One region of the Shewanella sp. SG44-2 genome, then DNA from elsewhere that is predicted to be linked to it. Evidence: predicted binding sites of a transcription regulator. Region 1 holds the regulator's gene; the other holds the start of a gene.
The links. Region 1 encodes LexA, which represses DNA repair genes until DNA is damaged. Its sites were predicted from a motif close to TACTGTATNNNNATACAGTA; they were not measured.
Positions count from the first base shown of each region.

Region 2: H5181_RS09305 (DNA topoisomerase III) is a predicted target of LexA. The motif match lies at 4,025-4,044, and genes of this name have one in related genera.

Region 1 is NZ_JACJEU010000006.1:141,865-148,250, forward strand. It holds gene plsB (glycerol-3-phosphate 1-O-acyltransferase PlsB) at 1-1,757, opposite strand, end outside; gene lexA (transcriptional repressor LexA) at 2,022-2,636, shown strand; gene H5181_RS06815 (cell division inhibitor SulA) at 2,633-3,139, shown strand; gene coxB (cytochrome c oxidase subunit II) at 3,535-5,121, shown strand; gene ctaD (cytochrome c oxidase subunit I) at 5,131-6,386, shown strand, end outside.
Region 2 is NZ_JACJEU010000009.1:42,620-49,005, forward strand. It holds gene H5181_RS09295 (LysR family transcriptional regulator) at 1-648, shown strand, start outside; gene msrA (peptide-methionine (S)-S-oxide reductase MsrA) at 1,252-1,845, opposite strand; gene H5181_RS09305 (DNA topoisomerase III) at 2,016-3,977, opposite strand; gene H5181_RS09310 (tRNA (adenine(22)-N(1))-methyltransferase TrmK) at 4,148-4,852, shown strand; gene purF (amidophosphoribosyltransferase) at 5,411-6,386, opposite strand, start outside.

The DNA of each region.
Region 1 (6,386 bases):
TTTAACGACAAACAATGATCAACAATTGACTTGCCATTACCTTCTGCCACTGAGGCGTATTCGGTATAAGGAACTGTTTTAAGTAAGGCTAAATACAAATCAAGCTGACGCTCTAACTGGCTTCTTTCTAACGCATTTTGCTCTGACGCTAGTAACACTAAACTGGTCAATGTTACTGAGCTGGCTGCGGCAGCGCCATTGATATTAGTCATTACACGGTTAGCCAATAAATTAACTGATGGCGTAAACCAAGAAGGTTTTTGATCAGGATCTTTAGCTAGCTCATCACGCCACTCTGGCGCCTGCTGATTTAAGAACTGTTGTAAATTAATCGGCTCACCAAAATTCACATAACCTTGGCCAAAATTGCCTAACTTACGAATAGCACCAAAGACCTGCCAAACTGATTCTTTTTTCTTTTTCTTACCGCTTAATTCTTTGTGATACGTCGCCACTTCCATCACATGGTCATAACCTAAATACACGGGTACTAATGTCACTGGGCGCTCTATCCCACGTAGCACACTATTAATTGTCATAGCCAACATACCGGTTTTAGGCGCTAACAAACGTCCGGTACGCGAACGGCCGCCTTCAGTGAAATACTCGACCGCATAACCCTTAGCAAATAACTGATCTAAATATTCACGAAATACAGCGGTATAAAGTTTATTACCATTAAAACTACGACGGATAAAGAATGCCCCACCACGGCGGAACATCGGCCCTGCTGGCCAAAAATTAAGGTTAATACCGGCAGCAATGTGCGGCGGAACCATGCCCTGATAATACAAAATATACGACAGTAGCAAGTAATCCATATGGCTACGATGGCATGGAACATAAACAATTTCATGGCCATCATGATGTAACTGTCTTACTTGTTCGGCACCTTTGATATTGATACCACTGTATAATTTGTTCCATAACCAAGTCAGGAAACGTTCGGCAATACGCACCAAACTATCAGAATAGTCGGCGGCAATTTCATCAAGGTATTCAATGGCGGTTTCACGCGCTTTCTCGACCGTTACTTTCTTATTAGCAGACTCTTCTTCAATGGCTTTTTTGATAGATTCTGATTTTAATAAAGAGGCAAACAACGCTTGTCGATTAGGTAATTGTGGCCCTGTCATCACTTTGCGTTGACGGCGGAAATGCACTCGGGCGACTCGGGTTAATTTGTGAGCAATTCTTTTATCAGTACCATGTTCATCGGCCATATGACGAAGCGATAGTGCATTAGAAAACTGGACGAAATTATGGCGTCCTAAAAATAAAATCATTAACCATTTACGTAACCACGTAGGGTTTTCACGTTCAAATACAGCAGCTTTCATGCTGTCTTCTTCTTTACCGGGTGTACGTCCCCAATAAAGGCAAACAGGAACCAGCTGTATATCTAATTCAGGACTCTCACTGTGAAGTGACAATAAGCTGGTAAAATAATTAAGGAATTTGTCACCACTTTCACGTTTACCAAATAGTGGTTTGCGGCCCTCTAAACAGACCACACGAGGCACCGTTAAGCCATCAAGCTGTAATGGCTCATAAGGACTGGGCAGACCAAAGCCCTCAGTGATTTCGCTCAACGCGGCAATATCGCTAATAGATTCCGTTTTCATTAAATAAACCAAAGGTTTAGTTGGATCTATATTGAGGTCATCAAAAGGATCGTGAGGGACCACAATGGTCTGTACCATCCACTTTTGAATCCATCTTAATGCTCGTAAAAATATTGAATCTGGTTTTGACATGGTTATTTTCGCAACATAAGCCACTGTAATATTGATGTATAGGATACCAGAAACCACCCTGCTTACACTATCAGACCGATCTATCTTTACGCTTAAGCTCTCACTATCAGAAATAACATAAGACAGAACATTAGTAATAGTTAACTAAAACATATTGTTGAGTGATACTTAATCAACAAAATACAAAAAATAGTTGGTTAATACTTGCGCGAACATAAACACTGTATATAATGACAGTCACTGTATAAAAAGACAGGAATCATCATGAGACCGTTAACGCCGCGCCAAGCAGAAATTTTAGACTTAATTAAAAACAATATCGCCGAAACAGGTATGCCACCCACTCGTGCTGAAATTGCGAATCGTCTTGGCTTTAAAAGTGCTAATGCCGCCGAAGAGCATTTAAAAGCATTAGCCAAAAAAGGCTTTATCGAGATCATGCCTGGTACCTCAAGAGGCATTCGTTTACCTCATGAAGAACAGGTTGAAACCGGTCTGCCACTGATTGGGCAGGTTGCTGCTGGTGAACCAATTTTGGCTCAAGAGCATGTAGAGCAATACTATCAAGTCGATCCAAACATGTTTAAGCCCGCCGCAGATTTTTTGCTGCGAGTGCGTGGTGACAGCATGAAAAACATCGGAATTTTAGAAGGCGACTTACTCGCTGTACATAAAATGCAGCAAGCACGTAATGGCCAGGTTGTTGTGGCACGTGTTGATGATGACGTCACCGTAAAACGATTTGAACAAAAAGGTAATGTGATTTATCTGCATGCCGAAAATGAAGATTACAATCCGATAAAAGTAGATTTAAGTTGCCAAAGCCTAACCATCGAAGGGCTTGCCGTTGGCGTTATCCGTAATGGAGATTGGTTATGAACAAACTAATGGGCATCGCGCCACGCCACCCGGGCTTATGGGTAGATTTAACTGAAACAGAACTGCATGGCACCCAAACCATTCAAACATTACAAACTGTCACTCAAGGTGAAGCTGAACTGAGCCAATTGTGCAGCCAGTTAGCGATATTGAGCCAGCAAGGCAGATGGATTGTATTAATTAGCCCGCCCCATATTGGCTATAAACATATGCTGGCAAGTGCTGGTGTAAGAATGGATCGCATTTTACTGGTGCACACCAAAGATGAAGTCGAAACATTATGGGCCATGGAGAAAGCGCTCACTAGCGGTACATCGAGCGCAGTAGTGACTTGGACAAGCTCACTTGATGCTCGCGATAGTCGCCGTTTAGAAATTGTCGCTAAAAGTGCACGTGCATTAGGGGTGGTAATTGAAGATGTGAATGCTCACTTACCTCACAAACATCAACTTGTTAGCCCTACTTTAACAAATGGAACAAGTAATTTTTGCTCATTTCACTAAGCACGAACCCTTCATTACCAAGCCCTGTATTGAATTCAGGGTTTTTTTTCATCTTTTTTCAGCCTATTAGCCAACAAAGTGATCTTGATCAATGTTTAATCTACAAGTAATGTGGTTAACAAGGATGAAACATTTTTTATCTTTAATTGGACGTGAATGACAGTAATCAAGATTACTTTCAGACAAATGAGCCAAATCAAAATTGATAAGTTCAGTCGTAGGTACAAGCGTGGTGCACAGCTAACAATAAAACCGTAGACCGTCTGTTTACAGCCACCAAAGTACTTTGAGGTCATCAAACTTTTTTCGGGAACCGAAGAGTTTGCATAGAGCAGAGAATTACTGTGTGACTCTTCTTTGTAGTTGCTATTTGCAATTAGCAGAGGAGTAGTCTTGTGAAGCAATGGTTGTATTGTTTACTGGTTGTGTTTGTAGCACTTCCGCTTGGGGCAACAGAAATGCCCCTCAACATGACTCAAGGCGTGACAGATATCAGTGGCAAGGTTTACGACCTCCATATGACAATTCTTTATATCTGTTGTGTAATTGGGTTAGTGGTGTTTGGGATCATGATTTACTCAATGATTTATCACCGCAAATCAAAAGGCGCTGTCGCGGCCAATTTTCACGAAAGTACCAAAGTGGAAATTGCTTGGACCGTCATCCCTTTCATCATCTTAATCGGCATGGCTATTCCAGCCACCAAAACCTTGATTGCTATGGAAGATCCCAGTGATGCTGATCTCACCATAAAAATTACTGGGTCGCAGTGGAAGTGGCATTACAGCTATTTTGATAAAGACATCGAATTTTACAGCACATTATCCACCCCCAGAGCTCAAATTGATGGCAGTGAGGCCAAAGGAGAACATTACCTCCTCGAAGTCGATAAGCCATTAGTACTGCCTATTAATCAAAAAGTGCGCTTCTTGATGACATCTGATGATGTTATTCATTCATGGTGGGTGCCGGCGTTTGCCGTTAAAAAAGATGCCAATCCAGGCTTTATTAACGAATCGTGGACCCGCATTGATAAACCCGGTATTTACCGCGGCCAATGTGCCGAATTATGCGGTAAAGACCATGGTTTCATGCCGATTGTGGTGCAAGCATTATCGGAGGCCGATTTTGATAATTGGTTAGTGGAGCAAAAACAACTAGCAAGCAATGCTGCTGCAGCCGCTGCGGCATCAATGTCTAAAACCTTGTCTCTTGAGGAGCTAACCTCACAAGGTGAGCAAATCTATATTGCTAGGTGCGCCGCTTGTCATCAACCCAATGGCGCGGGTCTTCCTGGTGTATTCCCATCATTAATTGGCAGCCCTATCATAAAAGGGCCTGTTGAAGATCACCTGAATATCGTCTTAAACGGTAAACCAGGAACCGCAATGCAAGCCTTTGCAAAACAACTTAGCGCCCAAGAAATTGCCGCAGTAATTACCTTTGAGCGTAATGCCTGGGGCAATAATAGCGGTGATGTAGTGCAAGCAGTTGATATAGGCAACTTTTTAGGCAGTAACGAGGCAAGCACCGAACCAAGTAAAGCAGTAACCGATGCAGCAAGTACTATTGCAGCCACGGCAACTGACATTACCGATGCGGTTACCGACAAAGCCAATCAAGTTGTCGAAGCCGTAGCAGAAACTGTTGTACCAGAGGATCTGCCCACTTTAACCTTGGAGCAATTAATTGCTGAAGGTGAGCAGGTTTATGCTACGACATGTGCTGCGTGTCACCAAGCCACTGGCGCAGGTTTACCTGGCGCTTTCCCTTCACTTATTGGCAGCCCTGTTGTTACCGGACCGGTTAGCGGACATATCGATATCGTTATGCACGGTAAACCAGGAACCGCAATGCAGGCATTTAGTGGTCAACTTAGCCCTCGCAAGATGGCGGCGGTGATTACGTATGAGCGCAATGCGTGGGGCAATAATTCTGGCGAGGCGGTGCAACCTGCCGATGTCGCTAGCCATGGACAGTAGGGGAAAACAATGAGCACAACAACGCACGATACACTGGCTACCGCTCATGATGATCATCATCACGGGGCTCCGAAGGGGCTAATGCGCTGGCTACTCACCACTAACCATAAAGATATTGGATCGCTATATTTATGGTTTAGTTTCATTATGTTTCTTACTGGCGGCGCCATGGCAATGGTCATTCGAGCTGAATTGTTTCAGCCTGGATTACAGCTAGTAGAGCCTAACTTTTTTAATCAGATGACCACAGTTCATGGTCTCATCATGGTGTTTGGGGCGGTGATGCCCGCTTTTACCGGATTAGCTAACTGGTTAATTCCAATGATGATTGGTGCGCCAGATATGGCACTACCGCGAATGAACAACTGGAGCTTTTGGATTTTACCCTTCGCCTTTGCCATGTTATTAGGTTCGCTATTTATGGAAGGCGGCGGTCCTAACTTTGGTTGGACATTCTATGCCCCGCTCTCAACCACCTATAGCCCTGACAGTACCGCCCTATTTGTTTTCTCCATTCACATAATGGGAATAAGTTCGATAATGGGCGCAATTAACGTCATTGTAACCATTGTAAACTTGCGAGCTCCTGGCATGACATGGATGAAGTTACCTTTATTTGTGTGGACCTGGCTTATTACCGCATTTTTACTGATTGCGGTAATGCCAGTGCTCGCAGGTGCGGTCACCATGGTATTAACCGATAAGTTTTTTGGTACTAGCTTTTTTGATGCAGCAGGTGGTGGCGATCCGGTGATGTTCCAGCATATTTTCTGGTTCTTTGGTCATCCCGAAGTTTACATCATGATTTTACCGTCCTTCGGTATTATCTCCGCGATAGTACCAACCTTTAGCCGTAAAAAGCTGTTTGGTTATTCCTCAATGGTTTACGCCACTGCCAGTATTGCCATTTTGTCATTTTTGGTATGGGCACATCACATGTTTACCACTGGTATGCCTGTTTTTGCCGAATTGTTTTTCATGTATTGCACCATGTTGATTGCCATTCCAACCGGGGTGAAAGTGTTTAATTGGGTCGCAACAATGTGGCGCGGTTCTATGACATTTGAAACCCCAATGCTGTTTGCTGTGGCATTCATTATCCTGTTCACCATTGGTGGCTTTTCGGGTTTGATGCTGGCAATTACCCCTGCGGACTTCCAATACCACGACACATACTTTGTCGTAGCTCACTTCCATTATGTACTGGTTACTGGGGCGATATTCTCCATTATGGCGGCGGCTTATTATTGGCTGCCTAAATGGAC
Region 2 (6,386 bases), on a different contig from region 1:
ATGTCGTCAGACCTTGGGCGTAATATTGTCATTCCATGGATTGATGACTTTATGGATACTTATCCAAAGGTCAGTATTCGCGCCAATATCAATGACAGTAATCTCGATTTTTACCGCGACTCCGTCGATTTAGCCTTGCGCTATGGTTCGCCAAATGACGCTAATCTTTACGGGTTTAAAATCTGTAATGTCCCCAGATTATTGTGTGCATCTACAGCTTACCTAGCAAAACATGGTATGCCAAAACACCCACAAGACCTCGCCTCACATAACGGACTGTTATATCAACTCAATGACATTACTTACGATGTATGGGAGTTTTATCGCGGCGATGAGTTATTAAAAATCAAAATGAAAGGCAACCGAATCTCAAATGACGGTGAATTAGTGCATCGCTGGTGTGTATCAGGCAAAGGCATTGGGCTTAAGTCTTGCCTTGATATATCAAGTGACTTACTTAACGGTAACGTCGTGCATGTATTACCAGAATACCAAACAAAGCCAACAGAACTGTGGCTCATATTTCCCAGCAGGCAATCGATTACCCCCGCAGCCCGATTACTACGTGACACCTTAAAAGATAAAACTCGCAATATATTGTTGCAGCTAATCGATAAAGGGATCTTAGATAAAAGCGTGTTAGATTGATAAGACTAACGATGACATCTTATTCATCATTATTCCGATAATCTTATTCAATTCTGGCCTACGGCATTAACGTTTTAACGTTCGCTAACTCCTGCGTTGAAGAAGCAAAAGATTATCGCGTCACGACGTGCCAGATGACATAAAACCAAGATAAAAAACCATGAAAAATCGCCCATAAAACAGACTTGTTTACACTCCATGAAATAGCGATAGACAACGCTGTTCCAAAGGTTATTCCATATTTCGCTATTTCATTCCTTGAATCTTTCATTAATCCTATTCCTTGTTTTATTTTATTCCGTATAAAATCATAATTCAATTTGATAGTGATAATACACGGAACTGCGGCAAGTCAGTGTCTAAGCCTGCCTGCGAGCAAAATAATATTTTTGTTATGTTGTTATACGCCAACATAACCCTAAAAACCGATTAATTCAAAAAAGTACTTTTTCTAAAGCGTTGAACTCTTTTTCACACACTCACTTTTTTCACACTCACATTCTTTTTCACAATCAAATTCTTCGCAACCTTCATACCCCATTGCTTTTGTATGGGTGATACCTGAAGCGCCAAAATACAAGTAGCGGCTGCCATAAATTAAGCCTAATGTGTCGCTTTATCACCCCAAATCTCATTTAATCTTTTGTCTCTGCCGCAGTTCCAGCGGTAGGCATTGTATCTAATAGGGTTATTTTTATAGTAATCCTGATGATAACTTTCATCGCCTTTTATAGGATAAAATGTAGACGCATTCAAAATCGGCGTGACCACTTTGCTATTGGGATACAGCTTTTCTACTTTGCTTTTAGACTGTTGTGCAATTTGCCGTTCGGTGTCGTTTGCCACAAAAATGGCACTTAAATAGCTAGAACCTTTATCGCAAAACTGTCCGCTTGCATCAAAAGGGTCAATGTTGACCCAGTAATGTTCTAACAGATCTGCATAGCTCACTTTGCTAGGGTCGTATGTTATTTCAACCGCTTCAAAATGCCCTCGATGGTTACCGTTATAGATAGGGTCTTTGATGTTTCCGCCAGTAAACCCAGAGATCACATCGGTTACGCCATCAAGTTTCTCAAAATCTGACTCCATACACCAAAAACATCCGCCAGCTAAAATGGTTTTATCTGCGGTGGCGTTCGATGCATAAGACAATAAACTTGCTGCAAATATCGTTAACACTAGTGTGCTTTTCATAACACTCTCCTTTATTTTCCTAGATTATTAGTATGTTTGTCTCTAAATATCTACTATATGAACTTAATGGTTTAAAAGTTCACAATGACATTTACAAAGTTCCTAATTGTGAGTTTACACAACTATATTCCCGAAATACCTAGGCTGTAATGCAAATAACCCTTGCCAATTTAGCTTTTCGCTTTAGCCTTCTTTTTATACGATTTCTTAAAACTGCGTTTTGGTGCACTACTGGTAACACCTTGTAATGCTGATGGTAACTGGCTCGATGCTTGAGTGATTAGGCCATCTAACTGGCTCAACAATGGCTGCATAAAGGCATCGTACTTTAAACGTTTTTGGCTGATAGCATCGAGGCTGTTTTCCCATAAGGCGGTCATGTCGGGTGTGGTTGCTGATTCGGGTAAACTGCGGATTAAGCCAACACCGACGGGCGTTGCCAATATTGATTTTCCTTGGCGAACTAAATAACCGCGCTTAAACAGCAATTCAATAATTCCTGCACGAGTGGCCTCTGTACCTAAGCCATCGGTTTCTTTAAGGATTTTTTTAATTTCACTGTTTGTTACGTAACGGCTAATGCCCGTCATCGCGCCTAATAAAGTGGCGTCGGTAAAATGCTTCGGTGCTTGAGTCATTTTCTGTAGTAATTCACCACGCTGACAATGCAATATTTGCCCTTTAACCAGTGGCGGTAACGACAGTACCGCATCATCATTGTCGTCATCGCTGCTAGTTGAATTAGAACTAGCTTGATTTACTGTGGCAGTCCGCTTAAATAATTGCTTCCAACCTAAAGTTTTATCCTGACGTGCTTTAGTGGTAAATAATCCACCGGCAATGGTCACTTCAACTGCGGTTTCTGCATAGATATAAGCGGGATAGAACTGGGCTAAATATTGCCTTGCCACGTGTTGATATAACTTGGCTTCATTGCTTGATAATGTCGATAAGTTAGCCACCTTTTCAGTTGGCACTATCGCATGGTGAGCATCTACCTTACTGTCGTCCCACGCTTTAGATTTAAGTTTGCTATTAGGAGACTCACAACCTTCAATTAAGCCTGAAGCGCCTTTGAGCACGGCATCCAATACTTTTGGTGCCAAAGCATGCTGCTCTTTAGGTAAATAGCGACTGTCTGAGCGCGGATAAGTAATCAATTTGTGGCGCTCATACAAACTTTGGCAAGTATCCAGTACCTCTTTTGCCGATAACCCAAAACGTTTAGCAGCATCTATTTGCAGAGCCGATAAGCTGTAAGGTAATGGTGGGTTTTGGCGCTTATCTTTAGCTTCAATTTTAGTGACTTCCGCAGGTTTATCATTGATACGGGCAACGACATTTTCGGCTAAACCTTTAGCTAACACTCGGCCGTCTTCATCCATATATGGTTGACATGCTTCGCTAGGTTGCCATTTTGCGGTGAATGCTTGTTGTTGGTCTGTCAATAAATGGGCTAATACTTCGTAAAATGCTTTAGGGGTAAAATCAGCGATTTCATCATCGCGGCGTACCACTAACCCGAGTAACGGTGTTTGTACTCGACCAACCGACAACACACCTTGATAGCCGACTTTTCGTCCTTGGATAGTGTAAGCGCGAGTCATGTTCATGCCATATAACCAATCAGCGCGGCTTCGTGCTAATGCCGAGGTCGATAACGGCACAAACTCACGATTTTTGCGTAACTGCCCTAGCGCGCGTTTTACGGCTTGTGGGTTTAAATCACTAATTAATAAGCGCTGAACTTGATTGAGTTTGTCTCCTTTCACACCCAAATAAGAAATCACTTCATCGACCAGCAACTGCCCTTCTCGGTCTGGATCGCCAGCATTAATTATCGATGACGCGTGCTTAACCAGTTTACGTAACACCGTAAGTTGACTGCGTGTTTTAGGTTTTGGCTGTAGTTTCCACGTTTGTGGCACGATGGGAAGATGTTCGAGTTTCCATGACTTAAATGCATCGTCATAGGCGTCCGGTTCTGCTTGTTCGAGCAAATGGCCAATACACCATGACACGCAATCACCATTAGCAGCAGTGATAAAGCCATCACCTTTTTTATGTGGTTTTGGCAGAACATCGGCAATAGCACGACCTAAACTGGGTTTTTCAGCAATATATAAAATCATAATCCACTGTTGGGTCGCTAGCGTTCAAAAGATGAACCGCGCCACTTAACTGTATAAATTTACAGTATAGATTAGCGTTAAATACGCCAAGCTGCAAATATGAAATAATTAACCACTTTGTCACTTAAATCATTACAATGCGCAGGTTCACTTCCAAACTTGATAAATAGATGAAACTCGGCCACCGCTTAGCACATATCAACATGATGATCCCCAATAGTTACACTCATATTTGGGATTGCTGTTGCGACCATGGATTACTCGGCGCCGCGTTGCTAGACAGACATGCAGCCATGATCCATTTCGTCGACATTGTGCCAGCATTGATGCAGCAGTTAACCGCCAAGCTCGAATGTTTTTACCCACCGCAAAATCCACCAAAATGGCAAGTACACTGTAGTGATGTGTCAGCAATACCTTTGGATCAAGATGAGCATACGCCCTTGGTGATTATTGCCGGAGTGGGTGGAGATTTGATGATCGAGTTCGTTAACTCACTTTGCCAACAATATTCTGATCGCAGTATCGATTTTTTATTGTGTCCAGTTCACCATCAATATGAGTTACGCCAACAACTTATCAAACTTGATTGTGAATTAATTGATGAAAAACTGATTGAACAAAACCGTCGTTTTTATGAAATTATCTACGTAACGCGTAGCAATTCATCATCACAAATAAATAGCGATAGTACTACGGCTAAAATTAGCGCTGTAGGCACTAAATTTTGGCAATGTAACAATGACCAAGAGCGCGATATTGCTAAGCGATATTTAAACAAAGTGCTGACCCACTACCAAAAAATAAACCTGTCGAACCCACAAAAAGCCTCACAAACGTTGCAAGATTATTTGGCGATTAAAGCACTTATATAGCATCTACAACGGACATTCTCCGACGAGTGCGCTACACCACTTTAAAAGCTGGATCCCGGCTCAAAAGCGTTACCGCAATATTGCTCGATGATCGTATTTGAAAGCGTCCCCTTAAGCCTGATGCACTTGTGATCGATGTTTGTCGTTTTTGATCGCTTGATCTCTATATCTATCGCTTGTTACCGCTTGTTATCAATCTTTATCGCTCTTATAGCGTCTAGCAGCGAAGCGACCTAGCCTCTAGGCATTTGCGCAGTATTCGCTTGCCATCGCTTGTTATCTATCTTTATCGCCCTTATAGCCTCTAGTTGCGAAGCGACCTAGTATCTAGGCATTTTCGCAGCATTCGCTTGTCATCGCTTGATATCAATCTTTATCACTCTTATAGCCTCTAGCCGCGAAGCGACCTAGCATCTAGGCATTTTCGCAGCATTCACTTGATATCGATCTTTACCGCCCTTATAGCCTCTAGCCGCGAAGCGTTCTAGCATCTAGGCTTTAAAATAAAAAAACCAGCATTTTCATGCTGGTTTTTATCACTCACAAACAGTGGTTAACTTATGGATGACACTCGTTGTGCATTTCTAAGTTAGTGCCAATGTCTTTTGAGCGATTGGCTTTGGCATCATCGTTACGTAACTGCGTTAAATGATCCAAGTAAGCTTGGTCAACGTCGTTGGTAATATAATGACCGTCGAACACTGATGTTTCGAAACGCTTAATCTCTGGATTTTCCATTCTTACCGCTTCAATTAAGTCGCTTAAGTCTTGGAAAATAATGCCATCGGCACCAATGATTTTGGCAATTTCGTCTGCATCACGGCCATGAGCAATAAGCTCATTAGACGTTGGCATATCAATACCATACACATTCGGGAAACGGATTTCCGGTGCTGCTGATGCAAAGTATACTTTCTTTGCTCCAGCTTCACGCGCCATTTCAATGATCTGTTCAGACGTAGTACCACGTACAATCGAGTCATCAACCAATAATACGTTTTTACCTTTAAATTCGGTATTAATCGCATTCAGTTTACGACGTACTGATTTTTTACGCTCTAACTGCCCAGGCATAATAAACGTACGACCAATATAACGATTTTTCACAAAACCTTGGCGGTACGGTAAATCCATGCAACGTGCAATTTCTAATGCGATATCGCACGAAGTCTCAGGAATAGGAATAACAACATCAATGTCGTGATCTTCCCATTCTTTCTTAATTTTTTCGCCTAATTTAGCGCCCATGTTTACACGGCTTGCATAAACAGACACTTTATCAATGCTCGAATCGGGACGTGCAAAATACACGAATTCGAAAATACATGGGGCATAGCTTGGGTCTGCTGCACATTGACGGGTAAATAACTGGCCATCAAGAGAAATATAAACAGCTTCACCAGGTGCTACGTCACGCATCACTTCAAAACCAACAGCGTCTAAAGCAACACTTTCTGAAGCAACCATATACTCGGTACCCGTTGCGGTTTCGTGTTTACCCAATACCAAAGGACGAATACCAAATGGGTCACGA